Regions from separate parts of the Pseudoalteromonas sp. SCSIO_11900 genome, predicted to be linked through region 2. Evidence: predicted binding sites of a transcription regulator. Region 2 holds the regulator's gene; each other region holds the start of a gene.

Region 1 (10,943 bases), 300 kb from region 2:
CCCGTACGGTTAGCCAATTATATTTACTCGATACCCAAAGTGGTTTAACCAAAGCCCTGACCGAAGGCGTATTAAGCCATCAACTTGAAGATGCTAATAGCAACCGTGGAAAACTATTAATGAGTCGTCCAGTAATGGCCATGCAAGCCTCAACCCATCCAGAGACTGAGCTGGTTGAACTTACATTAAAATCCAACAGCATAAAATCGTTAGGTAAGTTTAAAACCTTTAATCAAGCGAAATATACCGCAAACAATATTTATGTTGTTGCAGGCCCTGATTTTAAAAATGGCGCAGGCAGAGTACTACCGCAAACCATGCTGGCGAATAATTATGATGGCCAGCTGTATTTACTAACCGATAACGCTAAAAAAGTAACGGCGTTAAGTAAACAATTTGACCCTGCGATTGGCACATTGGAAGTACTAAGCAATGGCGATGCATTAATCAAAGTGACAGAAAAAGACACCCAACCACTGTATTTATATGATCTTAGTAAACAACGCTTTAAAAAGTTAGATACAGGGTTTGATATTGTAGAACAGTTTAGTTTTTCAAATACTCGCAATACCCAGCTACTGCTCTCTGGCAGTAATGCTTCAAGCGCCCAACAACTCAAGCGCTTTGACGTAAGCAAAAATAAAGTGGAGTTAATCTGGGATTCAAACCCGATTGCATATGCCAATACCACGATTCCTAAGCTTGAAGAATTTAACTTTACCAATAAGCGTGGCGTAGAAATATCTGGTCGTGTTTACTTGCCAAGTAATATTGATAAAACTAAAAAGCACCCTGCTCTGGTCTATTACTATGGTGGCACCTCACCTGTGACTCGTGGATTTACAGGACGTTACCCTTTTAATTTATGGGCAGCGAACGGCTATGTGGTTTATGTGGTACAGCCAACTGGTGCAACGGGCTTTGGACAAGCGTTTTCAGCGCAACATGTCAATGCATGGGGCGATTATACCGCCGATGACATTATGCAAGGCACAGAGGCATTTTTAGCTAAATATGATTTTGTAGACAGAAATAAAGTCGGTAATTTAGGAGCATCTTACGGTGGATTTATGACGATGCTGCTTGCTACTAAAACCGATATGTTCAGCGCGTCTATTGCTCATGCGGGAATTTCAAACTTAACTTCTTACTGGGGTGAAGGATGGTGGGGATATTTATACTCAGGCGAAGCCTCTAAAAATAGTTTCCCGTGGAATAACTCTGAACTTTATAGCCAACATAGCCCAGTGTTTCATGCCGATAAAGTGACCACGCCATTACTGCTTATTCATGGTGACAGCGATACGAATGTGCCAGTAGGTGAAAGCTTAACTATGTACACCGCGCTAAAACTGCTAAATAAAGATGTTGAAATGATTGAGTACAAAGGAGCCGATCATCAAATATTTGCACGCGATAAGCGTTTTAATTGGTGGAACACCATGTTGGCTTACTTTGATAAAGAGTTAAAAAATGAACCTCAATGGTGGGATTCAATGTACGGCCAATAATCATTTAAATGCGCACTTAAAATAATTTATAAAAAGTGCGCTATATAAAAGTAATTTGATTATTCTTTTTTGTAATATAAAGTTACCGAAAAAATTAAACTCTGTGTTATGCATGTAACGAATAATGCTAACATGCAAGGCTACTATTAAAAAAATAACAGACTATGGCAATAAATGTTTTATTGGTTGAAGATGACGAGCTGCTAGTAAAGCGCATCCAAAATCATTTTATAAATACCGAGTTCTCTATTGACGTTGACGCAACGGGTGCCGATGCTTTAAGCATGGTTAAAAGCCGTGTAAATCAGCGCAGTGCTATTTCCTTGGCAATTATTGATATTGTGCTGCCAAAGCGCAATGGTTTACAACTTGCCAAAGAGTTAAATACGCTCACCGATATCGGTGTTATTTTGTTATCGAGTCGTGACTCACAAGCTGATCGTATTGCTGGTCTTGCTCAAGGTGCCGATGACTATATTTGCAAGCCTGTCGATTTACTCGAGCTTGAGTTGAGAATGCGCGCTTTATACAAACGTATTGCAAACAATCAACACGACGATGACAGTGAAGAGTTTATCGAATACGCAGATTTTAAACTCCATCCAGATAACCGCACACTCATTACAGCCAGTGGGATTGAATCACGGCTCACCGAGGCAGAGCATAAAGTGCTTATTTGTTTAATCGGCAATGCCGGTAAAGCCACTTCACGTGAAAAAATATCAGAAGAAATTGGCCAGCCTGATTGGAGCCCCAACGATCGTACTGTAGACGTGTTAGTGGGTCGTTTACGTAAAAAGCTTAACGATGAGAAAGATCAAAAACGCATCGTCACCGTGCGTGGTAAAGGCTATATGCTATCTATTTAGTATTGGGTTAACTGCGATAATAAACGCTCAAATGCCCGATAATTAAGTGCTTCTTTAAGCTCATTTAAACTAATTTGTGGCGCGCCTTTTAAATCACTAATGGTACGCGCTACTTTTATCACTCTATGATAAGAGCGCGGCGATAACGCCAGCTTTTCACTTGCTCTAGCTAAAAACTGTAGCTCCGCAGCGGGTAACTCGCAGTATAAGCTCATTTCTTTGTTATTTAGCCGCGCATTTACTTTACCTTGGCGTTTTAATTGTATTGCATAAGCCGCTTCTACTCGCGCTCTCACTTCAGCACTGGTTTCTTCTGCAGTCGTACTTTGTAGCTCCACGCTGCTTAGTCTAGGGAGCTCAATTTGCAAATCAATTCTATCGATAAACGGTCCCGATACCCGCGATAAATAACGCATCACTTGATCAGGGGTCGCCCGTTTATCATGATGGCACCCAGTCGGGCTGGGATTAAGTGCTGCAATAAGCTGAAACTGTGCCGGAAATTCCATTTGTCTTGCCGCGCGCGAAATCGTCACGGTTCCGGTTTCCATTGGTTCTCGTAACGAGTCCAGTACTTTGCGCTCAAATTCAGGCAGCTCATCTAAAAATAATACACCATTGTGCGCTAACGATATTTCACCGGGTTTAGGGTTAGACGAACCGCCTACCAGCGCAACGGCAGAGCAAGTGTGATGAGGATTTCGAAATGGTCGCTGACGCCAATTGGTTAAATCGATTGAGTGGCCAATAATGGAATACAAAGCGGCAGTATCAATGGCTTCATCATCTGACATGGTTGGCATTATTGTAGACATTCGTTGCGCAAGCATTGATTTACCGGTTCCTGGTGGTCCTAAAAATAGTAGGTTATGTCCACCTGCGGCAGCAATTTCTAATACACGTTTAGCACCAGGTTGGCCTTTTACATCACTTAAATCGAGTAAAAAGTCTGGCGCTTGGGTACAGTCAGGGTAGGTAATATTCAATGGTAAAGGTTGTTGGTTGAGTAAGTCTCCCCACACCTCTTGTATAGAGCTTACCGCTTTTCGTTTTACACCGCTGACAAGGCTGGCCAAACTATCGTTTTCAAGAGGAAGAAAACAGCAACGGTTTTGCTCTTTAGCTCCAAGCACTGAGGGTAAAATAGCATTTACTGCACGTATTTCACCATTAAGTGCAAGCTCACCATAAAACTCATACTTATGAATATCAGGGCAGACTATTTGTCCCGATGCGACCAAAATGCCTACCGCAATCGCAAGGTCAAACCGCCCGCCGTCTTTTGGTAAATCGGCGGGTGCTAAATTAACGGTGATACGTTGATCGGGAAATCCAAATTGAGAGTTTTCAAGGGCGCTGCGTACTCTATCCTTGGCCTCTTTAACCGATGCTTCGGGTAAGCCGACAATATGAAATGCAGGTAAACCATTCCCTAAATGCACTTCAACCATAACCTCGGGGGCATTAATTCCTACTTGTGCGCGAGAAAATATACGGGCTAACGACATTCCTTATCCTAGTTAACTGCTATATTAAACCAGTTTAGTCAGGATATTTAAAAACATGTAATATAATCTTCCATTTAATGGCCGAAAAGCGCAGCAATAAGGTCATTAACATACTCAAGATCATCGCCACTTCCACCGTTAAAGATAGGTTTATAGCTAACGTATACACGATACCACCAGCAATACAGGTAATAGCATAGAGCTCACCTTTGAGCAGCATAGGAATATCGCGGGCAAGCACATCGCGAATCAATCCACCAAAACAGGGGGTGATCACCGCCATAATAATAACCGTCATATCAGGCATACCGGCCAATTGCGCTTTTTGTGCTCCCATTACCGCAAAAAAGGCTAAACCAAATGCATCGGCTGTTTGTAAAACATAATAAGGAATCGATTTTTGTTTATTGATCAGTCGTGTTGTAACAAGCACTGCTGCTAAAATAGCATAGAAGTAGCTTTGATCGTGTAACCAAAATACGGGTTGATCGAGTATCACATCGCGAACAGTACCGCCACCAATAGCCGTAACGGTTGCAAGCACAACCACACCAAAGCCATCCATTTTCTTTTCATAGGCAACCAAGGTGCCCGATATAGCAAATACCGCTACGCCAATTAAATCAAACCAGTGATAGAGTTCAGTCATAATTTTTATTACAAAAAGTTTTAAAGAGTTTAACGCATAGCATACTAAATATTCAGCAATAACACTTTCAAAAAGTAGAATTAGAAAAGAACAGTAGGTATACGCGTTAAAAATAGCGTGAGGGAATATGAATTTTAGGCATAAAAAAACACGCTTTAGGCGTGCTGCTTTACTATAACTGTTTATTTCAGTGGTTGCGGGAGCCGGATTTGAACCGACGACCTTTGCTGGCTAATGAAGAGCTGAGACCGACGAGCTACCCATTTCACTGAATTTTAAGCATAAAAAAACACGCTTTAGGCGTGTCGATTTAATAAAACATGTTATTTCAGTGGTTGCGGGAGCCGGATTTGAACCAACGACCTTCGGGTTATGAGCCCGACGAGCTACCAGACTGCTCCATCCCGCGCCTGAAATTGCAGATTTGTTTATAGTTGCTTACATTACAACTTGGCTTCCAATCCTCTAAAGGAAATTGGTTGCGGGAGCCGGATTTGAACCGACGACCTTCGGGTTATGAGCCCGACGAGCTACCAGGCTGCTCCATCCCGCGCCTATATATTTTAAGTCTATCGACTACTTAATTTAATCTCTTAAGTTAGAGTTTACAGTAACCTCAAACCTCTAAAGGAAATTGGTTGCGGGAGCCGGATTTGAACCGACGACCTTCGGGTTATGAGCCCGACGAGCTACCAGGCTGCTCCATCCCGCGCCTGTAATTTCTTTGTAACAGTATCGTGTTATTCACAAGCCTGTTTCGAAGAGAGCGCTATAATATAGGAATAAACCTATAATGCAAGGTTTTACTAATTAAAAACGTTTAAGTGAACAAAAACCCATCAAAAGGCGGTTATTACACTAATCGCTGATGTGGGTTTATCATTTTTTGCCACTCCCAATCGGGATGCCCCATAACAATAAAGTCTGGGTTTTCTGTGCTTTCCCTTTGGTTATAGGTCAGAGGGTTAAACTCAGCATCGGTAATACACCCCCCCGCCTCTTCAACTATTACTTGTGATGCGCCAGTGTCCCATTCACCAGTGGGACCAATTCTTAAAAAGCAGTCAGCTTTACCTTCAGCAACAATACAAGCTTTAAGCGAACATGAGCCTAAAGCCACCGTTGCAAATTGCGCATTTAAATACTGACTCACGGCTTCTATTTTTTGGCGGCGACTTACAGCCAAAGTTAAACTTTCGGGAGGTGCTACAAATATTTGTTTATCATGCTCGCCTTTACGCTTAAACGCCCCATTATTAGCGGTAGCAAAATAGGTCACGTCTTTTGCTGGCCAATGAATCACTCCCAATACAGGATGATTATTTTCTATCAGCGCAATATTAACGGCAAAGTCGCCGCTTTCTAATATAAATTCACCGGTGCCATCCATCGGATCAAGCAGCCAATAGCGTTGCCAGTGCTGCCTGTCTTCCAATGCTGGGATCGGCGTCTCTTCTGACATAATAGGAATATCGGGAGCTAGCGCTTTTAAGCCAGCAACAAGTACATCGTTTGCGGCTAAATCTGCTTTAGTAACTGGTGTACTGTCTGATTTTTCTTGTTGACCAATATCATCTTTTTTATAAATAGCCATAATTGCATCACCTGCACTTTGGGCAAGTGTTATGCATGGTTCAAGTAATTTATCCATTAGTCGCTCCTGAGGCTAAGTACTTATCTAATAATAGCAGAGCGGCAACACTACGTGCTTCAGTAAAGTCAGGTTGTTCTAATAGCGACTGCCACTGCGCAAGTGGCCATTTAACAAGCACTAATGGCTCTGGCTCATCACCTAATAGGGTTTCAGGGTATAAATCTTTAGCAAAGAGGATATGCATAGTGGCATTGAAATAACTAGGCGCCATAGTGACCGTTTTAAGTGCTTCAAAGTATTCTGCACCAAAGCCAATTTCTTCTTTGAGCTCTCGGTTTGCTGCTTGCTCAGGTGTTTCACCGGGGTCAATTAATCCTTTAGGGAAACCTAACTGATAGTCATTGGTGCCGGCGCAATACTCTCGAACGAGTAGTAGTTCGTTTTCAGCTGTGATGGGTACAATCATAACGGCTCCACGGCCACCGCCGCGAATTCGTTCATACTGACGCTCTTCGTCATTTGAAAATTTTAGTTCTAAAGACTCCACAGTAAATAAGCGACTTTTAGCGACAACATTATTACTGAGAATTTGTGGTGGTGTTGGGTGCTTTTTCTGTGTCATGGGCATCAATTTGCTATCATTGCAGTTATACTAATCATATACCCAAATGAGTATAAGATGCGAGTTTCAGTTTGAATTAAAAGCAATTTAAATGCAGAGTTAATCATAAAATATCTTACCCGTAGTTAAGGTTAAATATTTATCTGCCGTTATTGAATTCGCCCTTAATATTTCATCATTGGGAATATGTTTTTAGAGTTCAATTAACAGAGCCCATTATATTTCGCTTGCAAGCATTTCATCGCAACGTAATCATTTAACGCCTCAATTTCCACAAGGATATATCATGCTCAATTGGTCAAAAATCGATACTGTATTACTCGACATGGACGGGACTTTACTTGATTTACATTACGACACTGACTTTTGGCTCAATGTTGTTCCACAACAACATGCTCTGGCTCAAAATATCAGTTTTGAGGAAGCCCGCGCAGATATCTTAAAACGCTATCAGGCTGTGAGTGGCAAAATTCAGTGGTACTGCTCTGACTATTGGGAAGCACAGCTAAACTTACCTATTCTCGAATTAAAGCGTCAATCTGCACATTTAATTAAAATACGTGAAGATGTTCCGCATTTTTTAACTGAACTTCGACGTGCAGGTAAAGAACTCATTTTACTTACCAATGCTCATCCAGAATGCGTGATGCTTAAATTTGAACATACCGCCATTGATAACTACTTAGATGGGGTAATATCAACGCATGAATATGGGGTAAGTAAAGAGCAACAAAGTTTGTGGCATAAGGTTCAAGGAGATTTAGGGTTTGATAAACGCCGCACATTATTTGTAGATGACAGCTTACCGGTATTAAATGCCGCACGAGAATACGGCATTGAGCATTTACTTGCGGTTGCTAACCCTAATAGCCAGCAACCACATAATGTAATAGCCGATTACTTAAGCGTCACCGATTACCGTAAGCTTATTTAGGGTAACGCGCTACTAGGCCTTGATATACCTGTTTTGCAAAATCTACATGCTCAGTATCAAGGCTTTTAACTACTTCAACTAAGTGTTCGTTATCTTCTTTGCCATGCCACACTTTAATGTAGCTACCCTCTTTGTAACCATGATCCTGACGGAAGAAGTTCAGCGTATTTTTACCCACATAGCCACGATATAAATCATCAATATCCATACCGATTTGTGCCATACAACCGGCAAAAGCAGCCGCATTAAAGGTTTTATTGGCAACCGCACTGGCCGCTAATAGCTCAAGGGTTTGTTTGAAGTCATCACCTTGTTGTGGGGCGCTCATTTGAGTTTGTAGCTGCGTAGCGATTTGCTCGTAGCTGGTCTTACCGTCGATACGTAGCGATAAACCAAAATGAAAAATATCAACCAGCTCTAAAATTACTTGTTCAGTATCTGGCGTTTGTTTTTTCCACCATTTCCAACCGTAATGATCCAGCATTTCTGCACATTCAACCCAAATAGCTCTATACCACTCAAAGCCTTGACTAAACCATTGCTCATGTACTTTGGTATTCATGGCATTTTGCATTTCTAGCATAACAACTAGTTTGTTTAAATTCGCAGACATACTGGTTCCACTGTTGGATTTATAATTAGGGTAATAATACAGATAATATAACTTAACGACCAGCCGAAAACTCATGCCATGAGTTGATCAGGTCAACAAAGTCTTCAAAACCACAACCACTGCTTAAATCATTCTCTTCCAGCATGAGTTCATCATCTTGGTAGGCTAATATATCTTCGTTATCTTGATGCAACGCATGCGCTTCGAATAATGCTTCATCTTTAGAAAGAATTAGGTCAATTTCGTGGCCTTTAAGTGTTAACGGTTCAAAGCTTGAACTCACCGAGCTAATAAGTGCTTGTACCATCGCGACTTTTTCTTTGCCAATTTCTTCGTTTAACCAGCGGCCAATTAGGGCATGCTCGCTGCTTATTTTAATGCGCAGCCCGCTAATAGGGTCACGTATAAATTGATATTCCATAACTTTATTCCAGTACTGCCAATGCAACAGATTATAACCTAATCAGCTATGAATAATGAAAGCCAGATACAAAAATAGCGCCATAAGGCGCTATTTAGCATCATCAATTTAGCTAACCGCCTGAGCGATAGCGTGCAGCATCAATAATTGCCCATAAATGGAACACGGCACCGATTACGGCTGGAACAACTAAAAACCATAGCGCATAACCGCCAAAAACCAGAATTGCAAAAACAAGTGCCGCTAAAATACGGCCCTGCACCAACTGCCCTAAACCGGGGAAGAAAATATTACATAATGCTGCGATTACGTTACCGCCAGAACCTTGTTGAGACATACTCACCTCTGTAGTTTAATTAATTTTGTATTTGTACTTATTATTTATACTTACACACTTTATGCCAATTTATTAAAGCTTACAAATCATGTAGTTAAATTATTACGAATTTATCAGTTTAGTATTTTTTGCCAAAAATAGGTCAAATTAGCAATTTTAAATAGGTATTTTAATTACTTGCTCAGTTTATACTGTTAACTATTCAACAACTTAAATACGTATTTTATAAATAGCTGTTTATAAAAACAGTATTTTATTTAGCCTAACAAAAACACCTGTTATACTGCCCCCATTATTGATTGAAAAGGCGTAACGATGGACGTTTCTGAATTACTCGATGGCTTAAATGACAAACAACGCGATGCCGTTGCAGCCCCACTACAAAACATGCTGGTATTAGCAGGTGCTGGTTCGGGTAAAACACGTGTTTTAGTTCATCGTATCGCGTGGTTAATGCAGGTTGAGCAAGCTTCTGCTTATAGTATTTTTGCGGTTACCTTTACTAATAAAGCAGCTAAAGAAATGCGCACGCGAGTAGAAGAAACCTTAAAAGCACCTGTCGGTGGTATGTGGATTGGTACATTCCATGGTTTATCACATCGTATTTTGCGCGCTCATCACCGTGAAGCAAACCTACCAGAAGCCTTTCAAATTTTAGATTCTGATGATCAGCTAAGAATGATCAAGCGCCTATTAAAATCAATGAATATTGATGACAAAAAATGGCCTGCTAAACAGTTTGGTTGGTATATAAGCGCTAAAAAAGATGAAGCTCTGCGTCCTAAAGATATTCAGGCATACGATATTAACGAGCAAATGATGCTGCGTGTTTACGCGGCCTATCAAGAAGCTTGTGATAGAGCGGGCCTAGTTGATTTTGCAGAAATATTACTACGTAGCTATGAGGTTCTTAAAAATAACCCAACCTTGCTGCGTCATTATCAGCAGCGCTTTGCGCACATGCTCGTAGACGAGTTTCAAGATACCAACACCATTCAATATGCGTGGTTAAAACTACTTGCGGGCGATACCAGCAGTATCATGATTGTAGGCGATGATGACCAAAGTATTTATGGTTGGCGCGGCGCAAAAATAGAAAACATTAAACGCTTTTTAACTGATTTTGACGCAGAGACGATTCGCCTTGAGCAAAACTATCGCTCGACTGCCACTATTCTTAAAGCCTCAAACGCGTTAATTCAAAATAACTCCGAGCGAATGGGTAAAAGTTTATGGACCGACGGTAACGACGGTGAACCTATCTCTATTTATGCTGCTTTTAATGAGCTAGATGAAGCGCGCTTTGTGAGTAGCAAATTACGTAGCTGGCTTAATGCAGGTAACGCACTACAAGATGCGGCTATTTTATATCGTAGTAATGCGCAATCACGGGTACTTGAAGAAGCGATGCTACAAGAAGGTTTAAAATACCGAATTTATGGCGGTATGCGATTCTTCGAACGCCAAGAAATTAAAGATGCTCTTTCATACTTACGCTTAGTGGGTAACCGCCAAGATGATGCGGCATTTGAGCGTGTAATTAATACGCCCGCCCGCGGCATTGGCGATAAAACATTAAGCCATATACGTGACTGCGCTCGCGCTGAATCTTTGCCGCTTTGGTATGCTGCTAAAGCCATTGTAGAGCAACAGCATTTATCGGGTCGCGCTTCTGGAGCTGTTGCCAAGTTTGTTGAGTTAATTGAACATATTGAAGATAAAATTAGTGACTTAACGCTGCACGAGCAGGCTAAATATGCCATTCAAACCTCAGGGTTAATGGCAATGTATCAGGCTGAAAAAGGTGAAAAAGGCCGTGCTCGGGTTGAAAACTTAGAAGAATTAATTAGCGCCTGCGATCAATATGAACTCCCTGAAGAGGAAG
Region 2 (10,943 bases):
ATTTAGTGCACCGAACAGCAAAGGTTCAAGCGTTTAGTCAGCTATTAAAAAATTATTTTAAGCAGCGAAAGTTAAGTTAACTAGGCGACAACGATTTTTTTATTGAAATACCTAAGCGCTTGGCTAGCCGTGTTAAATTAGCACGGTCGACCTGTAAACTGCGCGCGGTACTGGCCCAGTTATAATTATGTTGTTTAAGTTGCTGTATTATAAGTTGCTGCGTATAGGTATCTGTGGCTTGCTTTAACGAAATGTTGTTTGCTAAAGGTGGGATTACAAGCTGGTTTGAGTGTTCAAGAGCTAAGGTGTTAACAGCGCTTAAATTTAGCTCACAATGCTCAGGTTCAATAGTAATAATTGGTTGCTGCCACTGATGTTGTTTAGCCTTTAATGCAGCCCGATTAATCACATGCTCAAGCTCCCTCACATTGCCTGGCCAGTCATATTTTTTAAGCAGCAGTTGCGCTTCAATGCTGAGTTTTAGCTGTTTAATAGCGAGCTTGCGGGCTGTTTTTTCTGCAAAATAGCCGGCTAATAAAATAACATCTTCATCACGGGCTTTTAAAGGCGCTACGCTTAACGGGTACACACTTAGGCGATGATATAAGTCGGCGCGAAATCGCCCCTGTTCTACTTCGTGTTTTAGGTCGCGATTAGTTGCTGCAATCACTCTAACATCAACATATTTAAGTTCATCTTCGCCAACGGTTTGTACTTCACCACTTTGCAGTACCCGTAATAATTTACTTTGCATTGCCAGTGGTAGCTCGCCTATTTCATCCAAAAATAAGGTACCGCCATCGGCTAACTGAAATTTACCTTGGCGGGCATTTTGGGCGCCGGTAAAAGCGCCTTTTGCATGGCCAAAAAATTCACTTTCTGCGAGGTTTTCAGGCAGTGATGCACAATTTAAATGGATCAATGGCTGATCTTTGCGTGCTGAATGCAAGTGAATATTACGCGCCACCAACTCTTTGCCGACCCCAGTATCACCTAAAATTAATACACTAAAATTAGAGGCTGCAACCAGCTTTATTTCGTTTTTAAGGGTTTGTATTACTGGGCTTTGGCCAATAATTTCACCACCATCGCGTTTGAGTGCCTCACGGTTTAACGCTTGTACTAATTCATTTGAATGCTGAGCATGCTGTTTATAATGGGCAAGCTCTAGAGCTGTTTTAAAGTGTGCGCTACACAAGGTTTGTAAGGTGTTGAGTGTATCAGCCGTAATGCCGTCAAACGCATCAGCGTTTAGGCTATCAAAGGTCAGAATGCCAAGTAGTGCGTTTTTATCATAAAGGGGTAACCCTAAGCAGGCATGCACTGGAATATCACCGGTTTTAGCCAGTAGTAGCCCGTCGTATGGATCAGGTAGTGGACAGTCATGTGCAAATTGCAGAGCCAAACGACTACTGCAGATGGCTTTAAGGCGAGGGTGCTTCGCAATATCAAAACGTCGTCCTAGGCTATCGGGCATAAGCCCTTTAATGGCTAAGGGCTTTAATTGCTCGCCTTGGCGAATTAACAAGGCGCTAGCATCACTTGGAATAACACGTTCAACCGTGGCTAAGAGCTGCTCAAAACTGTGGGCATGTAAGGTGCTTTGTGCAAGCTCCAAGGCAACTTGAGTCAAAATGACCTGTTAGTGTATTTTTACATGTTTTATAGTAGGTCATAAAGACTCATCTTGTAAAGTGAGTTAATTTAACCTGTTGAATATTATGGGTTTAATTAGTTGGCACGCTCTGTGTAATGCTAAGTGCAAGCAGTTAGTTATTACATAGGAAATAAACATGTTATCTGAAAAAACTATTGAGATTGTAAAAAGTACAGCTCCATTACTTGCAGAAGCGGGTACAGCCGTCACCGATCATTTTTATAAGCGCATGTTTAGCCATAACCCGGAACTTAAACATATTTTTAATATGACTAATCAAGAAACGGGTCGTCAGCAATTTGCATTATTTAATGCGTTGGCTGCGTACGCGCAAAATATTGATAATTTAGCCGTGTTAAAAGAGGCATTAGCTAGAATTAACCATAAGCATACCAGCTTGAATATTTTACCCGAACACTACCCTATTGTAGGGGCGCATTTGATCGGCACACTTAAAGAGCTTATTCCTGAGCAGTTTACTGCCGATGTTGAATATGCGTGGCGCGAAGCCTACGGTGTACTTGCTGATATTTGTATTACCGAAGAAGCGGCATTGTATGCGCACAGTAAAAACAACCATGGTGGCTGGGCAAGCACGCGCCAGTTTGAAATTACTGATAAACATGTTGAATCTGAATTCGTAACTAGTTTTACGCTGACACCTGTGGATGGTAAAGCAGTTATTACCTACAAGCCAGGACAGTACATTGGCATTAAAGTTAAGCCTGAGGGCGCAGAATATGAAGAGATCCGCCAGTATTCTATTTCGCAAAAGAGCAATGCTAAAAACTATCGTATTAGCGTTAAAAAAGAGTGCCAACCAAAGCCTGGCGTGGTGTCTAATTATTTACACTCACTAGAGCAAGGCGCACGAGTAGAGTTATACCCGCCAGCGGGAGATTTTATTTTAAAAAATGAGGCAACTCCAGTTGTACTTATTTCAGCAGGTGTTGGCCAAACCCCGATGATGGCAATGCTGCAAACGCTACTTAGTGGTGATAAAAATCAAGCGATTAGTTATTTGCACGCGTGTGAAAATAGCCGCGAATTTTCATTTAAAGGGTATTTAGCGCAGCAAACGGCAATGCATCCACAGCTAAAAACATTTACTTGGTTTAATCAAGGTGGCGAGGAGTGTGATTTCACTGGGCTAATGGATTTAACGGTGCTTGAGGCATCATTACCTATTAGCGAAGGGGCATTTTATTTGTGTGGACCAGCATCATTTATGGCTTACGTAAAAGGCCAGCTACTTGATTTAGGTGTGCAAAGCTCAAATATTCACTACGAAATATTTGGACCACACCAAGCGTTTTAGATTAATTAAAAGCGTGTGTTACACACTTTTAATTTAAACTTACAGCTTTTTACTATTTGTGTTGGCAGCATAAGCTTGTTGTTGCCAAGCATTAAATAGCTTTTGTTGTTTAGCTGAAATTTTTAAACCATACGTTTTTTGCATGTAAGCGTACGCATCGGCAATGCGTTTACGTGCATGAACAGGCGGTTCAACAACACGTTGTTTAAAATTAACTTTAACCTCACAACGACCATATTGCGTCGCGTTTTGGGCTAACATGCCAAAGCGGTAGTTTGAGCGATCGGCGTTAATTTCACCAATTGCAGGGGCTAAATTGTTTATATCGGCTTCCATCAAGCGAAACTTAGCGCTAACTTTGCGGCAGTTTTTACGCCCACCATCTTGCCAGCATTGTAACTGGTGACCAAATTCCCATGCAGGGACAATATGTTCCCATTCAATTCGCAATGCACGTTGATTTACTTTGCCTGAGCGGGTTAGTGTGTTGCGAGGCACGTAGCCACAATGGGTAGGGTCGGGTACTAACTTTTTGCCTTGTTTTTTTATATCGCAACCACAATAAATACTTTTAGCGTTTTCGGGAAGGGTATTAATTAAGTGCTTTTTGGCACTCGAAAACCGCGTAAATTGTTCGCCCATTGCTGAAAAACAAGCACAGCAAGCCAACAAAGCTAAAATAAACCGAATCATATCCATCACATACGTGAACTACAGGAGCGGCTAGTTTAAGGCCTAGAATAAAAAAGTAAACCGCCGCCGGCATGCTTTAATTTTAATTTGCGTATTTTGTAGAGGGCGTTTTTTAGGAGTAAATAGTGGGCAATATTCAGAGGCTAACGCTAAAAACGCGTTAATGCAGTGATTCTTGCGTTGTTGATTTGGTATAACGGTAAAACTGCGTTAAAGTTTGCAATGAAATTAATAGAGGGTAAAAACGAGATAATGTCGGAAATTCAATTTTTAAATGTAGATCTAGAGCTTGAGTCAAAGCAAGATATTAGCGTATTAGTTGCTGATTTAAAAAAGGTCGCAACTATTTTACATTATGATAAAGACGAATACCGTCAACTTGCTCGCATTGAGGTTGCAGGTGAAATAACCACGCCAGATAAAGCGATTAATCACTTGTGCGAGTTAATCGAGTCGTGTTCACGCAATGCATTAAAGCAATGGTTGAGTTGTTCACGCAGAACATTCGATATGGGTTTTGAGTCTGGCACTTCGCCAAAATGCTTTAACCAAGCTTTACATGCAGATACCTTGTTACGTATATCTGCAATTGGTGCAGGTGTGGAAATTACTATTTACCCTCTCGAAAAGTAATTTAACCTCAACCTTGGTTAACAGATTTACTAGCCTTTTCGCTCTACTACGGCTGCGGTCATACGTGATACGCAGCAAAGCTCATTGCGGCTATTGGTTATTTTAATATCCCAAACCGAGCTGCGTTTGCCGATATGATAAGCTCTCGCTGTGGCCGTTAATGTGCCATTGCGTGATGCCTTTAAATGACTTGCACTGATCTCTTGGCCAACACAATAAAACCGATTGAAATCAACCACAAAATTAGCGGCATAACTTGCTACTGTTTCAGCAAGTACCACATTTGCGCCACCATGAACGATACCCATAGGGTTATGATGCTCTGGAATTGCCGGCATAGTTGCCACTAAGTAGTCATCACCAATTTCACTGATCTCTATTCCCATGGTTTTCATGAGTGTCCCTTGGCCTGTAATACCTTGATCTAATTGCTTACAAAACTCTAATGTAATCGGTTGATGCCAAATACTCATGCTAGCTCCTTGGATAAGTAATCGAGAATTAAAATTTATTAATATGATAATGCGTTGCTAATAATTACATTTATTACCCTGCTTTTAAAGTAGGTTATTGTTTGATGATAACGGCATATAAGGCATTAATTTATATTTGCGATTTTTAAATAACTGTATATACTCACAGTTAATTGTACTGTATGGAAAACCAGTTGTATGCGACCATTAACGAAACGCCAAGCGCAAATACTCGAACTCATTAAAGTGTTTATTAAAGACACTGGTATGCCTCCTACACGTGCCGAAATTGCACAAACACTGGGTTTTAAAAGTGCAAATGCTGCAGAAGAACACTTAAAAGCATTGGCCAAAAAAGGTGTTATTAAAATGAAGCCAGGCGCGAGTCGCGGAATTCAGCTTGTTGAAGAAGAGGAGCCAGAGCAGTTAGGCTTACCTTTAATTGGCAGGGTGGCTGCCGGTGAGCCAATATTGGCGCAACAGCATGTAGAAAGCCACTGTAAAATTGACCCTTTAATGTTTAAACCTGCGGCCGATTTTTTATTGCGTGTTAACGGTATGAGTATGAAAGACATTGGTATTATGGATGGTGATTTACTTGCTGTGCATAAAACCCAAGTTGCCGAAAATGGACAAGTTATTGTTGCCCGTGTTGACGACGATGTAACCGTGAAGCGTTTAGAAAAAGCGGGCAGAAAAGTACTCTTACATGCTGAAAATGATGAGTTTTCAGCTATTGAGGTCGATTTAGAAAATGAGTCGTTCAATATTGAAGGCTTAGCGGTAGGTGTTATTCGTAACGCTGACTGGATGTAGTATTAAAGCATAATTTAGCGCTTAATAGTGATTAGGCGCTGGGTTTGTTAGCAGCACAATGTCTAACTTATCAAATGTATGACTATATGTTGTTAAGTGCTCCCCCTATCATAAATAAAATCACTAAATACTTTATAAATAAACAAATTTACTCTGCTTTTTTAAGTTAACAATTTTTTATATTTCTATCCTGTAATTTCAATACACCCCTTACTAAACCTGACTCTTAGATTAATTGCCTGACTAGTTGCTATTTTTTTAGCTGCGCATTTTAAAAAATACACCTTGTTTATTTTTCATACTCACCTTGCTTATTGTTTATTTTTTAACTAGTTATTAAAGAGCTGGAATAAAAATAACTCACAGCTTAGTCGTTTTGAGAACACACATTTACTAAATCCAGCACCCTTATAAAAAATAAAAATAACGAATAGGCGTTTAAGCCGTATGCCTCTTCGCTTTGCGTCAGCAATAGCATCAAAGGAGCCGTCACATGGGTAAGCTGAGTTCTTCCTTGTGGCTTATATTGTTTGTTTTTTCGCAGAATGTGCTTGCTAATAGCCAATATAATATGCGTAAAGGCGTAACCGATATAAGTAATAATGTATACCAACTGCACATGACTATTTTTTTAATATGTTGTGTGATTGGGGTGATCGTGTTTGCCATTATGTTTTGGGCACTCATTCATCATCGCAAATCTAAAGGGGCTGTCCCTGCCCAATTCCATGAAAGCACCAAAGTAGAAATACTGTGGACTGCGATCCCTTTTGTCATATTAATTGTTATGGCCATTCCTGCGACTAAAACCTTAATTGCCATGGAGGATGCCAGCAAAGCTGATCTCACCATTAAAATTACAGGCTCACAGTGGAAGTGGCATTACGAGTATATGGGGGAGGACGTTGAGTTTTATTCCATGCTAGCTACCCCTCAAAATGAAATAACCAACCTTGCTGATAAAAACCCGAATTATTTACTCGAGGTCGATAAACCGCTGGTACTACCAATTAATCAAAAAGTACGTTTTTTAATGACTTCAGATGATGTTATTCACTCATGGTGGGTGCCTGACTTTGCCGTTAAAAAAGATGCAAACCCTGGGTTTATTAACGAAACATGGACCAATATTAATGAGGTTGGTACTTACCGTGGGCAGTGTGCAGAGCTTTGCGGTAAAGATCATGGTTTTATGCCTGTTGTGGTAGAAGCTAAAACAGAAGAAGACTTCAAAACGTGGTTAGCAGAGGCTAAACAAGCCAAGCAAAAAGCAGCTGAAGCAGACGCTGCGTTATTAGACCAAGTTGTACCAAAAGAAGAGCTGATGGCGCTTGGTGAGCAGGTTTATATGGCGAGCTGCGCGGCGTGCCATCAGCCAACAGGATTAGGCTTGCCGGGTGTTTTTCCGGCTCTTAAAGGCAGCCCAATAGTCATAGGTGATATCAAAGGGCATATAGATATTTTGCTCCATGGTAAACCAGGTACGGCTATGCAGTCTTTCGCAAAGCAATTATCAATCAAGCAAATAGCAGCTGTTATTACCTATAAACGCAACGCGTGGGGTAATGACACTGGTGATGTAATTCAACCGAGCGAGATACAAGCGGCACTGGATGCTGATGGGGAGGCTAAATAATGAGTAGCATTGCAGAACAACCTAATACCAATGAGGCTCATCATGCCCATCAACCTGCCACAGGCTTTAAACGCTGGTTATTTACAACCAACCATAAAGATATAGGTAGCTTATATTTAATTTTTTCACTCACCATGTTTTTAATTGGTGGGGCAATGGCGATGGTTATTCGAGCTGAGTTATTTCAGCCGGGCCTACAACTGGTTGATCCTCACTTTTTTAATCAAATGACCACAGTGCATGGTTTAATAATGGTGTTTGGTGCGGTTATGCCAGCCTTTACCGGCTTGGCAAACTGGATGATCCCGCTAATGATTGGTGCGCCAGATATGGCCTTACCGAGAATGAATAACTGGAGCTTTTGGATTTTACCGTTTGCGTTTTTAATCCTATTAGCTTCATTATTTATGCCTGGTGGTGGCCCTGCATTTGGTTGGACCTTTTACGCGCCGCTTTCCACCACTTATAGTAACGACAACACAGCAATGTTTGTATTTGCTGTGCATATTATGGGTATTAGTTCGATTATGGGGGCCATTAATGTGGTGGTCACCATAGTAAATATGCGTGCTCCGGGTATGACGTGGATGAAGCTGCCGTTATTTGTGTGGACATGGTTGATCACGGCGTTTTTACTTATTGCAGTTATGCCGGTACTTGCTGGTGCAGTTACTATGGTGCTCACCGATAAATACTTCGCGACCAGTTTCTTTGATGCCGCTGGTGGTGGCGATCCGGTGATGTTCCAACATATTTTTTGGTTTTTTGGTCACCCTGAAGTTTATATTATGATTTTGCCTGCCTTTGGCATTATTTCTACGATTGTTCCCACCTTTTCACGTAAAAAACTATTTGGTTATGCCTCTATGGTGTATGCCACCTCCTCCATTGCCTTGTTGAGCTTTATTGTGTGGGCGCATCATATGTTTACCACTGGTATGCCCGTGGCGGGTGAGTTGTTTTTTATGTACGCGACTATGCTGATATCGGTACCTACCGGCGTAAAAGTATTTAACTGGGTAGCGACTATGTGGCGCGGGTCTATTAGCTTTGAAGTGCCAATGCTGTTTAGTATCGCATTTATTGTGTTGTTTACTTTAGGTGGTTTTTCGGGATTGATGCTAGCGATTACACCTGCCGATTTCCAATATCATGATACCTATTTTGTGGTTGCACACTTTCATTATGTACTCGTAACGGGCGCGGTGTTTTCTATTATGGCGGGGGCTTATTATTGGCTGCCAAAATGGACCGGAAACATGTTCAATATTACCTTAGCAAAATGGCATTTTTGGTTGTCGTTAATAAGTGTAAATGTGCTGTTTTTCCCAATGCATTTTGTGGGGTTAGCCGGTATGCCACGCCGTATTCCAGATTATGCGCTACAGTTTGCTGATTTTAACGCCATTATTAGTATAGGTGGGTTTGCCTTTGGTTTATCGCAATTATTATTTGTGGTGGTTGTGTATAAATGTGCAAAAGGGGGCGACAAAGTGCCTGCAAAAGTTTGGGATGGAGCTGAGGGGCTTGAATGGGAAGTTGATTCACCTGCGCCTTATCATACCTTCTCAACGCCGCCGGATATTAAATAATGACTCACTTGCCGTTATTAAAAAAGCTGGTGGTGATTTGCATTGCAATGTTTGCATTTGCATTTGCCATGGTCCCTTTGTATGACGTGTTTTGCGATATAACGGGGCTTAATGGTAAGCCCTCGTTAGAGCAGGCACAGCAAAGTACCTTGGTCACTGAAAATAGAGAAGTCAGCGTTAGTTTCACTACGCATGCGCAAAGTGGTGCGCCTTTTGAAGTTAAATCTAAAGAGTACAGTGTAGATGTAAAGCCTGGGGCCATGCGTGAAGTTAAGTTTAGCGCTAAAAATAACAGCAATGAAGATAAAGTAATGCAGGCTATACCGTCGGTAGCACCAGGAAAAGCGGCCAAGTATTTACACAAAATAGCGTGTTTTTGCTTTGATCAGCAACCGTTAAAGGCAGGTGAAGAGCTGGAGTTTACATTATTGTTTTATGTAGATACTGAATTACCCAGTGATGTAGAAGAGTTAACCCTGTCTTATACCGTATTTGATATTAGCGAGAGGCTAGTAGCCAGTAATAACTAGCTTATAAAACTGGTGAAAAACTAGGAGCAAATAAAATGAATCAAAAATATGAACATTATTATGTACCAGAGCAAAGTCCATGGCCAATAGTTGGGGCAGTTGCGTTATTTTTTATTGCGGTAGGCGCAGCCTTAACCGTAATGGATATGGGCAAAGAGGGTGGTAATGGCGTTTACTTGTTATACGTAGGTATAGCTGTACTACTTTACATGCTGTTTAGCTGGTTTAAAAATGTCATACACGAGTCTGATCAAGGGCTTTATTCTGCACAAATGGACCGTTCTTTTAGGCAAGGTATGAGCTGGTTTATTTTTTCAGAAGTGATGTTCTTCATGGCATTTTTTGGGGCGCTTTTTTATGCCCGCATGTTTTCTGTGCCTTGGCTTGGAGGTGCGGATAACAACGCCATGACAAATGAAGTATTGTGGCCGACGTTTGAAGCCATGTGGCCATTGCTAAATACCCCAGGAGGCACCACGACCCAAGCTATGGGCTGGCAAGGGTTGCCGCTTATCAACACCCTTATTTTGCTGGCCTCGTCGGTAACTTTACATTTTGCCCATGTGGCGATGGAAAATAATAAACGTACGCCACTCAAAGTATGCTTGGGAGTGACCATTTTACTCGGAATGTGCTTTTTAGGGCTGCAGGTAGAAGAGTATATATATGCTTATAACGATCTTAACTTAACCCTTGGTGCGGGCATTTATGGCAATACCTTCTTTTTGTTAACCGGCTTTCACGGTATGCACGTCACCTTAGGAACAATTATTTTATTGGTGGTGTTTTTGCGCATTATGAAAGGACATTTCACTAAAGATAAGCACTTTGCCTTTCAAGCTGCAGCTTGGTACTGGCATTTTGTTGATGTTGTTTGGCTGTGTTTGTTTGTATTTGTGTATGTGCTTTAGTGATTAAGGGGGACTGATTTGCCGTAATAAAACCAAGTTTTAGTGCGGCAATCACCATCACTAATACCACAACAGAAAATAACACCCGACGCCCTAAAAAGTGAGACATAGGGCGTCCATTGGTTTTCCCCGACACCATAATTAATAAAGCACGAAATAAATTAAATAATATAAATAATAACAGTAGAACAATAATAATTTTAATAATCACTGGATTTTACCCTTATGCAGTTAGTTGTATTTAACAAACAAAAGCTTAGCTCAATAATAACAATTTGTTTGGTTGTTATTGTGGTATTGGTTTGTGTGCGACTAGGGTTTTGGCAATTACAGCGAGCAGAACAAAAGCAACAGCAGCTTAGTGCCATTGAAAATATACAACAACATGGCGTAATGAGCTGGGCAGAGTTACAACAGCTGCCAAAAGAGTGGAACAAAACCGGTGTATTGGTTTCGTTAAATGGTTATTTTGACACTAATAATTATTGGTTGCTTGATAACCAAATCTATAATGGTCAGGTTGGTTACGACTTACTGGCATTATTAAAACTGTCTGATGAATCACGCTTTTTGTTAGTGAACTTAGGCTGGGTAAAAGCAGAACGTTCAAGAGAAATCCTACCAAACGTAACAATACCCAATGGTAAATTTACGTTAACGGCACAAATTAAAGAAGATAATTTA
Region 3 (10,943 bases), 2.1 Mb from region 2:
CCGTAATAAGCGCAGCCATTGCACTGGCAGTATTAACCGTGCTTACTTTATCTATGGTGACAGAGCGAATTGCACAAAGTATTGCCCAAAAAAGCAGTGCATTTATAGCAGCAGATCGTGTTCTTGCCAGCAATCACGCCATAGATACCGCCTTTATAACCAAAGCAGAACAACAAAACTTACAAACTGCACAAATGGTGTACTTTGACACTATGCTGTTTGCAAACGATCAAATGCAGTTTAGCTCAGTAAAGGCTGCATCAAACAGTTACCCGCTTAAAGGCCAATTGAAAGTTAAGTCGGGTTTGAATGCTCAAACTGAGGTTGCACCCGGTGCGCCAAGCCCTGGTAACGTATGGTTAAGTGAATCGGTTTTTTACAGTTTAAACATAAACGTAGGCGACCAAGTTGAATTAGGTGCCGCGTTATTTAATGTGGAAAAGGTGATTGTAGAAGAACCCGATGCGCCATTTAATGTGTTCTCTAGCAGTCGCAGAGTACTTATTAATATTGATGATGTACCAAAAACTGAAGTAATACAGCCCGGTAGCCGTGTATTTTACCGCCAGTTGTATGCAGGTGATGAAAGCGACATCAATAGTTTTTACGATTGGTTAAAACCGCAACTTAAAGAAAACCAAAACTGGTATGGTGTAAAAGACCGTCAATCACCCATTTCAAATAGCTTAAACAGAGCCGAAAGCTTTTTATTGTTAGCAGGTTTGCTGGGCATTATATTAGCCGCGGTTGCTATTGCAGTATCGGCTAAGCGCTATTGTGAGCGCCAATACGACCCCGTCGCGATGATGAAAACCTTAGGTGGCAGCCGCGATATGATCCGCAAAATTTACCTTATGCACTTATTAATGGTGTGTACCATGGCGGTAGTCGTTGGCCTTGCTATTGGTTACGGCTTACAAGAAGTTGCAACTGGTTACCTTGCAAAAAGCATGGGAACCGAATTGCCCATGGCAGGGTTTAAACCGTGGTTAGTCGCCATTAGCACCGGGGTTATTTGTGCGGTTATGTTTTCTATTAAGCCGTTGTTAGATTTATTTGATATTCCACCACTTAGAGTGCTTCGCCGTAATTTAGGCGACCGCCTTGCGGTAAGTAAAATCCATTTAGGGCTTAGCGCCTTAACGGTATTTTTATTAATGTGGTTATTTAGTAACAATATTAAAATTACCCTTATTTTATTTGCCTCAACGCTTGCGCTTATTTTAGTGTTGTTTTTAATTTCTAAATTAATATTTGGCGGGGGCCGAAAGCTTGGCTTAAAGCCAGGTAACAGCTGGTCGTTGGCTATTGCGTCTATTCAAAAGCGCGCCAACGTTAATGCGGTGCAGCTAATTAGTTTTTCGCTAGCGATTAAATTACTGTTGTTTTTAATTGTGCTAAAAAACGACATTATTTCGGATTGGCAGTCTCAGTTACCAAGTGATGCACCTAATGCCTTTTTGGTTAATATTACGCAAAATGAGCTGGATCCGGTAAATGAATACTTAGCGCAAAAAGGCATTCAAGTGTCGGAGTTTTACCCAACGATTCGTGGCCGCGTGAATGCAGTAAATGGCGAAGCAGTAGCACGTGAAGTGTCATTGCAAGACAACGAGAAAAAAGACGAAGAAGCCCGCTCAGGTATTGGCCGCGAGCTTAACTTAACTTGGCTTAACGAAGTCCCCTCACAAAATGACATTATCGATGGCCAGTGGTTTGGCGATGACGCAGTAGCTGAGGCCTCACTTGAAGAGTCGATGATGAAGCGCCTTGATGTGAAAATGGGCGATACCCTCACGTTTTTAATTGGTGCGCAGTCGTTCGACGCTAAAATTACCAATGTACGTAAAGTTAATTGGGCCACGCTTAAACCTAACTTTTTCATTATTTTAAGCCCCGATGTACTCAAAGACTTTCCGGCCACGTATATTTCATCAGTACGTATTGAGCCTGAGCAAAAGCGCGACTTTAGCCAGTTATTACGTACATATCCTACGATTACAGCGATTGATGTAGACAACTTTGTTAAACAAATACAATCGACTATTGAACAAGTGTCGTTAGCTATTGGCTTTGTACTGGCTATTGTGGTGTTGTGTGGCGCGTTGGTACTTATATCGCAGGTGCAAGCAAGCTTAGGTGAGCGGATGCAAGAAATTGTGATACTGCGTACTTTGGGCGCTAAAAGCCGATTAATCAAAAATGCCACCTTGTATGAGTTTTTATTACTGGGCGGTTTAGCCGGACTGGTGGCTGCATTTTTCAGCGATATTGCGTTATTGATTGTACAGCAGCAAATGTTTGATTTAGCGGGTAAGCTGCATCCTAATATTTGGATTATTGGCCCCGTTGCTGGTGGCGTGTTTGTAGCAGGGTTAGGCTATTTTATGATTGCTTGTACGCTTAAACAAAATACCCAAGGCTTAGTACGCGCATTGGCGTAAACTTTTCAGCCAAATAGCGTTTAAATGCCTACTTTTTATGTAGGCATTTTTGTTTTTGCTTGGTACTGGTAATTTATACAGTGCTCTGGCATTATTAGCACTATTAATAAATAACAATAATGAGAGTGCTGTTTGGCCATAATTTTAGGGATCGATCCGGGCTCGCGTTTAACGGGTTACGGTGTGGTTGCGCACCAAGGGGCTAAGTTTACTTACTTAGGCAGTGGCTGTATTAAATTAGCCGATCACGACTTTCCCACCCGACTTAAAATGATTTACCAAGGCATTACACAGCTTATAGAGCAATTTTCGCCTGAAACATTTGCTATAGAAAAAGTATTTATGGCGCATAACCCTGATTCTGCTTTAAAGCTAGGCCAAGCTCGTGGCGCTGCGATTGTCGGTGCCTCTATGGCCGACTTACCGGTTTTTGAATACTCAGCACGGCAAATAAAGCAAGCCGTTGTGGGTAACGGTGGGGCAGATAAATCGCAAGTTCAACATATGGTTAAAAACATACTTAAACTGCCAGGTACGCCGCAAGCCGATGCGGCGGATGCGCTTGCAATTGCAATTTGCCATGCCCACTCTGAACAAAATTTAATAAAACTAGCGGGTAGCGCAAGCAAAACCGTTAGAGGACGTCTAAGGAAATAACAATGATAGGTCGCTTAAACGGCGTGTTAGTTGAAAAACAGCCCCCAGAAATACTATTAGAAGTGAGCGGCGTTGGCTACGAAGTACAAATGCCAATGACCTGTTTTTACGATTTGCCTAAAGTAGGCGACAACGCCATTGTGTACACTCACTTTGTAGTACGCGAAGACGCACAGTTATTGTTTGGCTTTAATAATAAAACCGAGCGTGCGTTATTTAGAGAGCTGTTAAAAGCTAATGGCGTAGGGCCTAAATTAGGCTTAGCTATTTTGTCGGGCATGTCGGCGCAGCAGTTTGTAAGTTGTGTAAATAATGAAGATGCTACCGCTTTGGTTAAGCTGCCAGGGGTGGGCAAAAAGACCGCAGAGCGCTTAGTGCTCGAAATGAAAGACCGATTAAAAAATTGGGGTAATGACTTATTTACCCCATTTAGCGATAGCGCCGTAATAGAGCCTGCGAGCGATGCAACTATAGCCAATAATGCGGCCGATGATGCGGTTTCGGCGTTAGTGGCGCTCGGTTATAAATTGCCACAAGCGCAAAAAGCAGTAAAATCAATAAGCAAACCCGATATGTCGACTGAGGTTCTAATTAAAGAATCTTTGAAATCAATGCTGTGAGTAAATTATGATCGAAGCTGATCGCTTAATAGATGCTGCTGAAAAAACCAACGAAGACACCATAGACCGTGCTATCAGGCCTAAGTTACTGGCCGACTATCGTGGTCAGCCGCATGTTAAGCAACAAATGGAAATATTTATTGAAGCCGCGCGTAGCCGCAGTGAAGCGTTGGATCATTTATTAATATTCGGTCCGCCAGGCTTAGGTAAAACCACGCTTGCCAATATTGTAGCCAACGAATTAAATGTAAATATTAAAACCACCTCGGGCCCTGTGCTTGAAAAAGCGGGCGATTTAGCCGCATTGCTTACTAACCTTGAAGAGGGTGATGTACTGTTTATTGATGAAATTCACCGTTTGAGCCCGCAAGTTGAAGAAATACTCTACCCGGCAATGGAAGATTACCAGCTCGATATTATGATAGGTGAAGGGCCAGCAGCACGCTCTATTAAGCTTGATTTACCCGCGTTTACACTCATTGGTGCAACTACCCGTGCGGGGTCATTAACTTCTCCACTGCGTGACCGCTTTGGTATTGTACAGCGTTTAGAATTTTATTCTGTGGAAGACTTATCACACATTGTGGGGCGCTCAGCGCATTATCTTAGTTTAGAAATGTGTGACGATGGCGCCGCTGAAATAGCCAAACGTTCGCGCGGTACGCCACGTATTGCAAATCGATTATTGCGTCGAGTGCGCGATTACACCCAAGTAAAGTCAGACGGTACGGTTAATGCTGAGGTAGCTCAACAAGCCCTCGACATGATTGACGTTGATAAAAGCGGTTTTGATTACATGGATCGTAAATATTTACTCGCCATCATCGAAAAGTTTATGGGTGGCCCCGTTGGGCTTGACAACCTAGCCGCGGCAATAGGCGAAGAGAAAGAAACCATAGAAGATGTGATTGAACCGTTTTTAATTCAACAAGGATTTATTCAGCGCACGCCGCGAGGGCGAATTGTCTCTGATAATGCGTATCACCATTTTGGCTTGTTACCTAAAAAAGACTAAATAACCAGAATAACGAGACTCTTTCTAAAGCCACTGTCATTTTAACGACAGTGGCTTTTTTGTATAAGCAAAGGCTAAATTTAGACGTATTTTACTTTGCCAATAATTCACTGAGCGTTAAGACATATCAGGCTATTGTGCGGCTGTAGTAACGGTATTGAGCCCGAGTGTAACTAATTTTACAAATTGCGGGCAAAAAAAAGCCCGCAAATAATGCGGGCAAACAACAAGTTTAAGGAAGTAATCTAGGGAACTACGTTTTACTTGTTGAGGTCATACCCCAAGAAGTAAAAAAGTAATACGAAATAAATCATATTACGAAGAACTGGATTCAATGAAATAGCTTTCATTTAATGCGCTAGCTCGGTATAGGAGAATAATACCGAAGCGGCAGAATTTGTTCAAACTAGAAAATTTATATTTTCAGATTAAAAAAACTAATAGCAGGGGTTTTCTGTTTTTACTTAATGTTGCATGTTAATTAACCATTAATTCTATAAGTTAATGAAATGCTTTGTTTATGTATATTAACATATAAACGTTCGGTATTAGTTTTACTATTACGTTAAGGTAAGCGTGTAGTGTTTATGAGTGCTTATGCATTAATTTTGAATAAACAGCGTATTTTTGTGACTCTTTAGTGAAATTAAGCAGGCTTATAAATAGCCTTATTGTTATTTATTTATACAGTAAAACAAGAGTTAAGTAGTAAAACTATTTTTTTTAACGTTTTTTGTTGGCTATTCACAGCAATATCGTTGTCAGCAGGAAATACACTAGATACACTAGCTGAACTTTAATGGTGGCTAATGTGTTACAAAGTTACCTTACTCAAATAAATCAATTTGATGTTTTTAATTATTTAGGAGTTTAACGTGGGATCAGGGCTTAATTTTTTAGATCTAATTCTAGAAGCCAGTTTGCTTGTGCAATTAGTAATGCTAGCGTTGGTTGCTATGTCGGTTATGTCGTGGGCTATTATTTTTCAACGTAAAAAAGCCATCTCTGACGCCTTAGCAAATGCCAAAAAATTTGAGCATCGTTTTTGGTCTGGTGTTGACCTAAGTAAGCTATATAACGAAATTTCATCACGCGGTGGTCAATCAACGGGTATTGAAGCGTTATTCACCTCAGGTTTCAAAGAGTTTGCACGCCACAAAAAAAATACCTTTCAAAGTGCAGGCATTGTTATGGAAGGCACGCATCGTTCAATGCGGGTTGCGCTTTCTCGTGAAATAGAAAAACTAGAATCAAGCTTATCGTTTTTAGCAACCGTTGGGTCAATTAGCCCCTACATAGGTTTGTTTGGTACAGTATGGGGTATTATGAATGCCTTTATTGCCTTAGGTGAAGTAAAACAAGCAACCTTACAAATGGTTGCACCAGGTATAGCAGAAGCTTTGATTGCAACAGCAATGGGTTTATTTGCGGCTATTCCTGCCGTTATTGCCTATAACCGATTTGCTAATAAAGTTGAAAAGTTAGAATCTCATTACATTAACTTTATGGAAGAATTTGCCAATATTTTACACCGTCAAGCAGCTACCCAAATAGAGGCTCAAGCGAATGTACCAGCGTAAAAAGCGTCGCCCAGTCGCAGAAATTAATGTAGTACCATACATTGATGTAATGTTGGTGTTGCTTATTATATTTATGGCCACTGCGCCATTAATAACCCATGGCGTAAAAGTAGACCTACCAAAAATGGAAGAGTCAGACTTAGTTGATACCAAAGATACGCCGCCCATTATTGCCTCTATTGATTCGCAAGGTAAGTATTATGTAAGCATAGGTACTGATCCGGAAGAGCCAATGGAAGCATTAGATGTAGCCGCTGTAATTAAACTACAACTAATGAAAAACCCTGATACCCCAGTAATGATTAAAGGCTCAGGTAAAGTGTCGTATCAAGAAGTGTTACTGCTCATGGATTTTTTGAAGAATGCAGGTGTACCATCGGTAGGCTTAATGACCGAATCCTTTGAGGGGACCAAGTAGTCATATGAATACGTCGTTAATCAAATCAGTAATACTGCATTTAGCATTAGGGGGATTTTTGTATGCATCAGCAAACATTCATCCACCTAAACCTAAAGTAATGGAAGTGACGCTTAATGCCGCCATTCCTGAGCCAGAAAATGCGGTGTCTGCTGTGACCGTGGATCAACAGCAGGTTGAGCAAAAAATTGCTGAGTTACGCAAAAAAGAAGAAGATAAAAAGCGCGCTGAAGATAAACGCATTCGTGATTTAGAGCGCCGCGCAGCAGAAGCACGTAAGCAAAGTGAATCTGAAGCAAGACGCATTAAAAAGCTAGAGCAGCAGCGCAAAGCTAAAGAGAAAGAAAGAGCCGAAGCCGAAGCTCAAGCTAAAAAAGCCCGCGAAATAGAACAACGTGAGCGAGCAAAAGCCAAACAAGCGCAAAAGCAAAAGCAAGAGGCTGAAGATGCTGCTAAAGCGGCTGCCGACAAACGCAAAGCCGAAGAAGCCGCGCTTAAAAAAGCCGAAGAAGAGCGTAAAAAACGTGCTGAAGAAGCTGAGCGTAAACGTCAGCAAGCATTACAAGAACAAATACTGCAAGAGCAACTTGCCAAAGAGCAGGCTGCACGCAATAAAATACGTCAACAGCAAGTAGTGAGTGAAGTTGATAAATACCGTGCATTAATTATGGCGCGTATTCAGCAAAACTTATTAATTGATGAAAAAATGAAAAACCAGCAATGCCGCATTAATCTCCGTCTTGGGTTTAATGGCTTGGTTACGCAGGTTAAGTCGTTAGGTGGTGATAAGTTAGTGTGTGAAGCTGCTTTAAGAGCGGTTCGCATGGCCGACACATTACCGGTATCGAAAGATAAAGACGTATTCGAACAATTAAAGAATATTAATATAACCATCGCGCCAGAGTTTTAAGGGATGACATGTTTAACAAAATTAAAATAGCCTGTTTAGTTTTAATATTAGGGTTTCAGGGTGTTGCACACGCGGCACTTGAAATTGTTATTACTGAAGGTATAGACGGTGCAAGACCGATTGCGATTGTGCCTTTTAAATATCAAGGTATTGGCCCTATTCCAGAGCAGCTTAGCGATGTTATTGCTGCTGATTTAATGCGCAGTGGCAAATTTAAGCCAGTTAGCGTTTCACAAATGCCTCAACAACCACATAAAGACGGCGATATTGATTACGGCGCTTGGGTTAATAAAGGCGTTGAAGCGGTTTTAGTGGGTGAAGTAGAACAGCAAACCAACGGACGTTACTTAGTACGTTATGAGCTTGTTGATGTTATTCGCGGCCAAATTACTGGCGGTGAAACACAAATGATGAGCAACGGTAAGCTTGTTCAAAGCCAAGACCATATTTTAGAAGCACGTCAAAGCGTAATTGGTGAAACTGGATTTCGTCGATACTCGCACCGCATTAGTGATGTTATTTATGAAAAGCTAACTGGCGAAAAAGGCGCGTTTTTAACAAAAATAGCCTATGTTATTGTACGTGATACCGAAGAAAAGCCTTATCAGTTAGTCGTTGCTGATTACGATGGTTTTAATGAACAAGTATTATTGCGTTCAAAAGAGCCATTAATGTCGCCGGTTTGGTCACCTGACGGTACTAAGTTAGCGTATGTAACCTTTGAAAATCGCCAGAGCCAAATTTACATTCAAGACATTTATACGGGTAAACGCGAATTGATCACCAGCTACAAGGGAATTAACGGCGCGCCGCAATTCTCGCCAGATGGTAAAAAGTTACTGCTCGTGCTGTCAAAAGATAAAACTGGTGCAACTGAGGTTTACTTATTAGACTTACTAACACGTAAAGAGACGCGATTAACACGCCATCGTAGTATAGATACCGAACCTTCGTGGTACCCAAATGGTGAAGATATAGTATTTACGTCGGAAAGGGGTGGTAATGCTCAGATTTATAAGTTAAATTTAAAAACTGGCAGAACGCAAAGATTAACCTTTGACGGTGACATGAACCTAGCGGGTTCTATTTCGCCAGACGGAAAAGAATTAGTGATGGTAAACCGTACTAACGGACAGTATCATCTTGCTAAGAAAGAGTTGGCTACAGGTGCGTTTCAAGTTTTAACACGAACTCGCCTTGACGAATCACCGAGCATAGCGCCAAATGGCTCGATGATTATATACAGCACGCTCCACAATAATAAACAGGTACTTGCGCTAGTATCGATGGACGGTCGTTTTAAAGCACGTTTACCTGTGCTTGATGGACAAGTAAAGGCACCTGCTTGGTCGCCATATTTACAGTAATAATTGCTGGTTTACTCAAAATAGGAATCTACTCAATGCAACTTAACAAAATACTTAAAGGCCTGCTAATTGCTGTGCCAGTAATGACACTAGCAGCTTGTAGCTCATCTTCAGATATCGACGAAAATGCAGCTAACCAGTCAAACCAAGCAACTGTTGAGCAAACAACAACGGATACAGTTGAAGTAGCCACAATGACGCCAGAGCAACAAGCAGAAGAGCAACTTCGTCAAAAGTACGAAGCGCTTCGTCAAGAGCAAATTATCTACTTTGACTTTGATAAAGCCACAGTTGAAAGCAAATATGCAGACTTACTTCGTGCACACGCTGAGTTTTTAGTTAAAAATCCTTCTGTTAAAGTATTAATTGAAGGCCACGCAGATGAGCGCGGTACGCCAGAGTACAACATTGCACTTGGTGAGCACCGTGGACAAGCAGTTGAAAAATACCTACAAAGCTTAGGTGTTTCTGCAAGCCAAATGTCAGTAGTTAGCTACGGCGAAGAAAAGCCAATGGTTAAATCTCGCACTGAGTCTGCTTTCGCTAAAAACCGCCGTGCGGTACTAGTTTACTAAGATAAGAGATATTATGAAGCCGAAAATTATTTTGGCAGCCATGATATTGAGCGGGAGCACCCAAGTTTTGGCTGCTCCCGCTCCTGTTTCAGAAGCTGCAAGTTCACAGTCAAGCATTGAAAAGCGTTTAGCAACACTTGAAAGTATGATGCAACAGCGTAATTTTTTACAAGTAGAGTTACAGCAACAGCTCAATTTACTGCAAGATGAAGTTAGTCAAATACGCGGAGTAACAGAAGAGCAAAGCTATAAGCTTGAAAAAGTACTCCAGCGTCAACGCGAGCTTTATCAAGAAATTGAGAACCGTGTTAGCCAAGCGTATGCAAAGCCGACCGCTCCAGCGCCTACAACAGACTACACACAGCCTAGTAACGAGCAGAGCTACAGCAGCGATTTATCTGAAAACGAAGCGTACGAACGTGCTGTTGCGCTTATAATGAAAGATAAACGCTACGACCAAGCTATTCCAGAATTTCAAGCGTTCTTAACAACGTATCCAAATTCAGTGTACACCTCAAACGCACATTATTGGCTGGGACAACTATTAACGATTAAAAATGACGGTGTAAAAGCAGCCGAGCACTTTAAAGTAGTTGTTAACGAATTTCCAAATTCAAATAAACGCCCAGATGCGATGTTAAAGCTTGGTACACTTTTACAAGAGCAAGGTTTGAAGGCAGAAGCACAAAAAATACTGAATGAGCTTATCAATCAGTACCCAAGTACAACTGCTGCTAAATTAGCCACAGAACGCTTATCAAAATAAATGTTGATGCTTGATTAGACTGCTTTTTGTCATAAGCGGTCTAAAATTGCTCAACTAGACATAAAAACTTAAAAAAAGAGACAATTTCGGTTGCACTCATTTTATAAATAAGTATTATAAGCGCCCGCAGCAAACGAATGGTAACCCCACTCGAAATGCGGCAAAAAGAGCGGGTCATTAGCTCAGTTGGTAGAGCAGTGGACTTTTAATCCATTGGTCGATGGTTCAAGTCCATCATGACCCACCATTCTTTTTTATATTTAGAATGGTCTAATCGGCGGATTTACGCGTACTTACTTTTTATAAGTAAACCAGAGCGGGTCATTAGCTCAGTTGGTAGAGCAGTGGACTTTTAATCCATTGGTCGATGGTTCAAGTCCATCATGACCCACCATTCTCTATTGAATGGTTATAATCGGCGGATTTACGCGCACTTACTTTTTATAAGTAAACCAGAGCGGGTCATTAGCTCAGTTGGTAGAGCAGTGGACTTTTAATCCATTGGTCGATGGTTCAAGTCCATCATGACCCACCATTCTTTATCAAGATAAAGTTTGGTTTAATCGGCGGATTTACGCAGCTCACTTAAAT

The links. The regulator LexA, encoded in region 2, represses DNA repair genes until DNA is damaged. The targets are predictions, from matches to a motif close to TACTGTATNNNNATACAGTA.
Region 1: uvrD (DNA helicase II) is a predicted target of LexA. The motif match lies at 9,290-9,309, and genes of this name have one in related genera.
Region 3: ruvC (crossover junction endodeoxyribonuclease RuvC) is a predicted target of LexA. The motif match lies at 2,508-2,527, and genes of this name have one in related genera.

Annotation. Positions count from the first base shown of each region.
Region 1 covers NZ_KK070023.1:1,028,840-1,039,782, reverse strand. The annotation lists gene BG00_RS04825 (alpha/beta hydrolase family protein) at 1-1,511, shown strand, start outside; gene BG00_RS04820 (response regulator transcription factor) at 1,676-2,380, shown strand; gene BG00_RS04815 (YifB family Mg chelatase-like AAA ATPase) at 2,377-3,888, opposite strand; gene BG00_RS04810 (trimeric intracellular cation channel family protein) at 3,923-4,537, opposite strand; tRNA gene BG00_RS04805 (tRNA-Met) at 4,870-4,946, opposite strand; tRNA gene BG00_RS04800 (tRNA-Met) at 5,014-5,090, opposite strand; tRNA gene BG00_RS04795 (tRNA-Met) at 5,173-5,249, opposite strand; gene cysQ (3'(2'),5'-bisphosphate nucleotidase CysQ) at 5,391-6,188, opposite strand; gene nudE (ADP compounds hydrolase NudE) at 6,181-6,753, opposite strand; gene yrfG (GMP/IMP nucleotidase) at 7,040-7,687, shown strand; gene BG00_RS04775 (dUTP diphosphatase) at 7,680-8,300, opposite strand; gene BG00_RS04770 (YacL family protein) at 8,353-8,721, opposite strand; gene BG00_RS04765 (hypothetical protein) at 8,834-9,058, opposite strand; gene uvrD (DNA helicase II) at 9,374-10,943, shown strand, end outside.
Region 2 covers NZ_KK070023.1:724,186-735,128, reverse strand. The annotation lists gene BG00_RS03440 (LysR family transcriptional regulator) at 1-80, shown strand, start outside; gene norR (nitric oxide reductase transcriptional regulator NorR) at 77-1,633, opposite strand; gene hmpA (NO-inducible flavohemoprotein) at 1,794-2,975, shown strand; gene BG00_RS03425 (endonuclease) at 3,015-3,668, opposite strand; gene BG00_RS03420 (hypothetical protein) at 3,921-4,301, shown strand; gene BG00_RS03415 (PaaI family thioesterase) at 4,331-4,774, opposite strand; gene lexA (transcriptional repressor LexA) at 4,973-5,590, shown strand; gene coxB (cytochrome c oxidase subunit II) at 6,084-7,226, shown strand; gene ctaD (cytochrome c oxidase subunit I) at 7,226-8,818, shown strand; gene BG00_RS03395 (cytochrome c oxidase assembly protein) at 8,818-9,348, shown strand; gene BG00_RS03390 (cytochrome c oxidase subunit 3) at 9,384-10,259, shown strand; gene BG00_RS18465 (DUF2909 family protein) at 10,162-10,470, opposite strand; gene BG00_RS03385 (SURF1 family protein) at 10,485-10,943, shown strand, end outside.
Region 3 covers NZ_KK070023.1:2,800,880-2,811,822, reverse strand. The annotation lists gene BG00_RS12975 (ABC transporter permease) at 1-2,444, shown strand, start outside; gene ruvC (crossover junction endodeoxyribonuclease RuvC) at 2,577-3,101, shown strand; gene ruvA (Holliday junction branch migration protein RuvA) at 3,104-3,721, shown strand; gene ruvB (Holliday junction branch migration DNA helicase RuvB) at 3,729-4,736, shown strand; gene tolQ (protein TolQ) at 5,612-6,316, shown strand; gene tolR (protein TolR) at 6,303-6,734, shown strand; gene tolA (cell envelope integrity protein TolA) at 6,739-7,644, shown strand; gene tolB (Tol-Pal system beta propeller repeat protein TolB) at 7,653-9,011, shown strand; gene pal (peptidoglycan-associated lipoprotein Pal) at 9,047-9,586, shown strand; gene ybgF (tol-pal system protein YbgF) at 9,600-10,352, shown strand; tRNA gene BG00_RS12925 (tRNA-Lys) at 10,524-10,599, shown strand; tRNA gene BG00_RS12920 (tRNA-Lys) at 10,671-10,746, shown strand; tRNA gene BG00_RS12915 (tRNA-Lys) at 10,812-10,887, shown strand.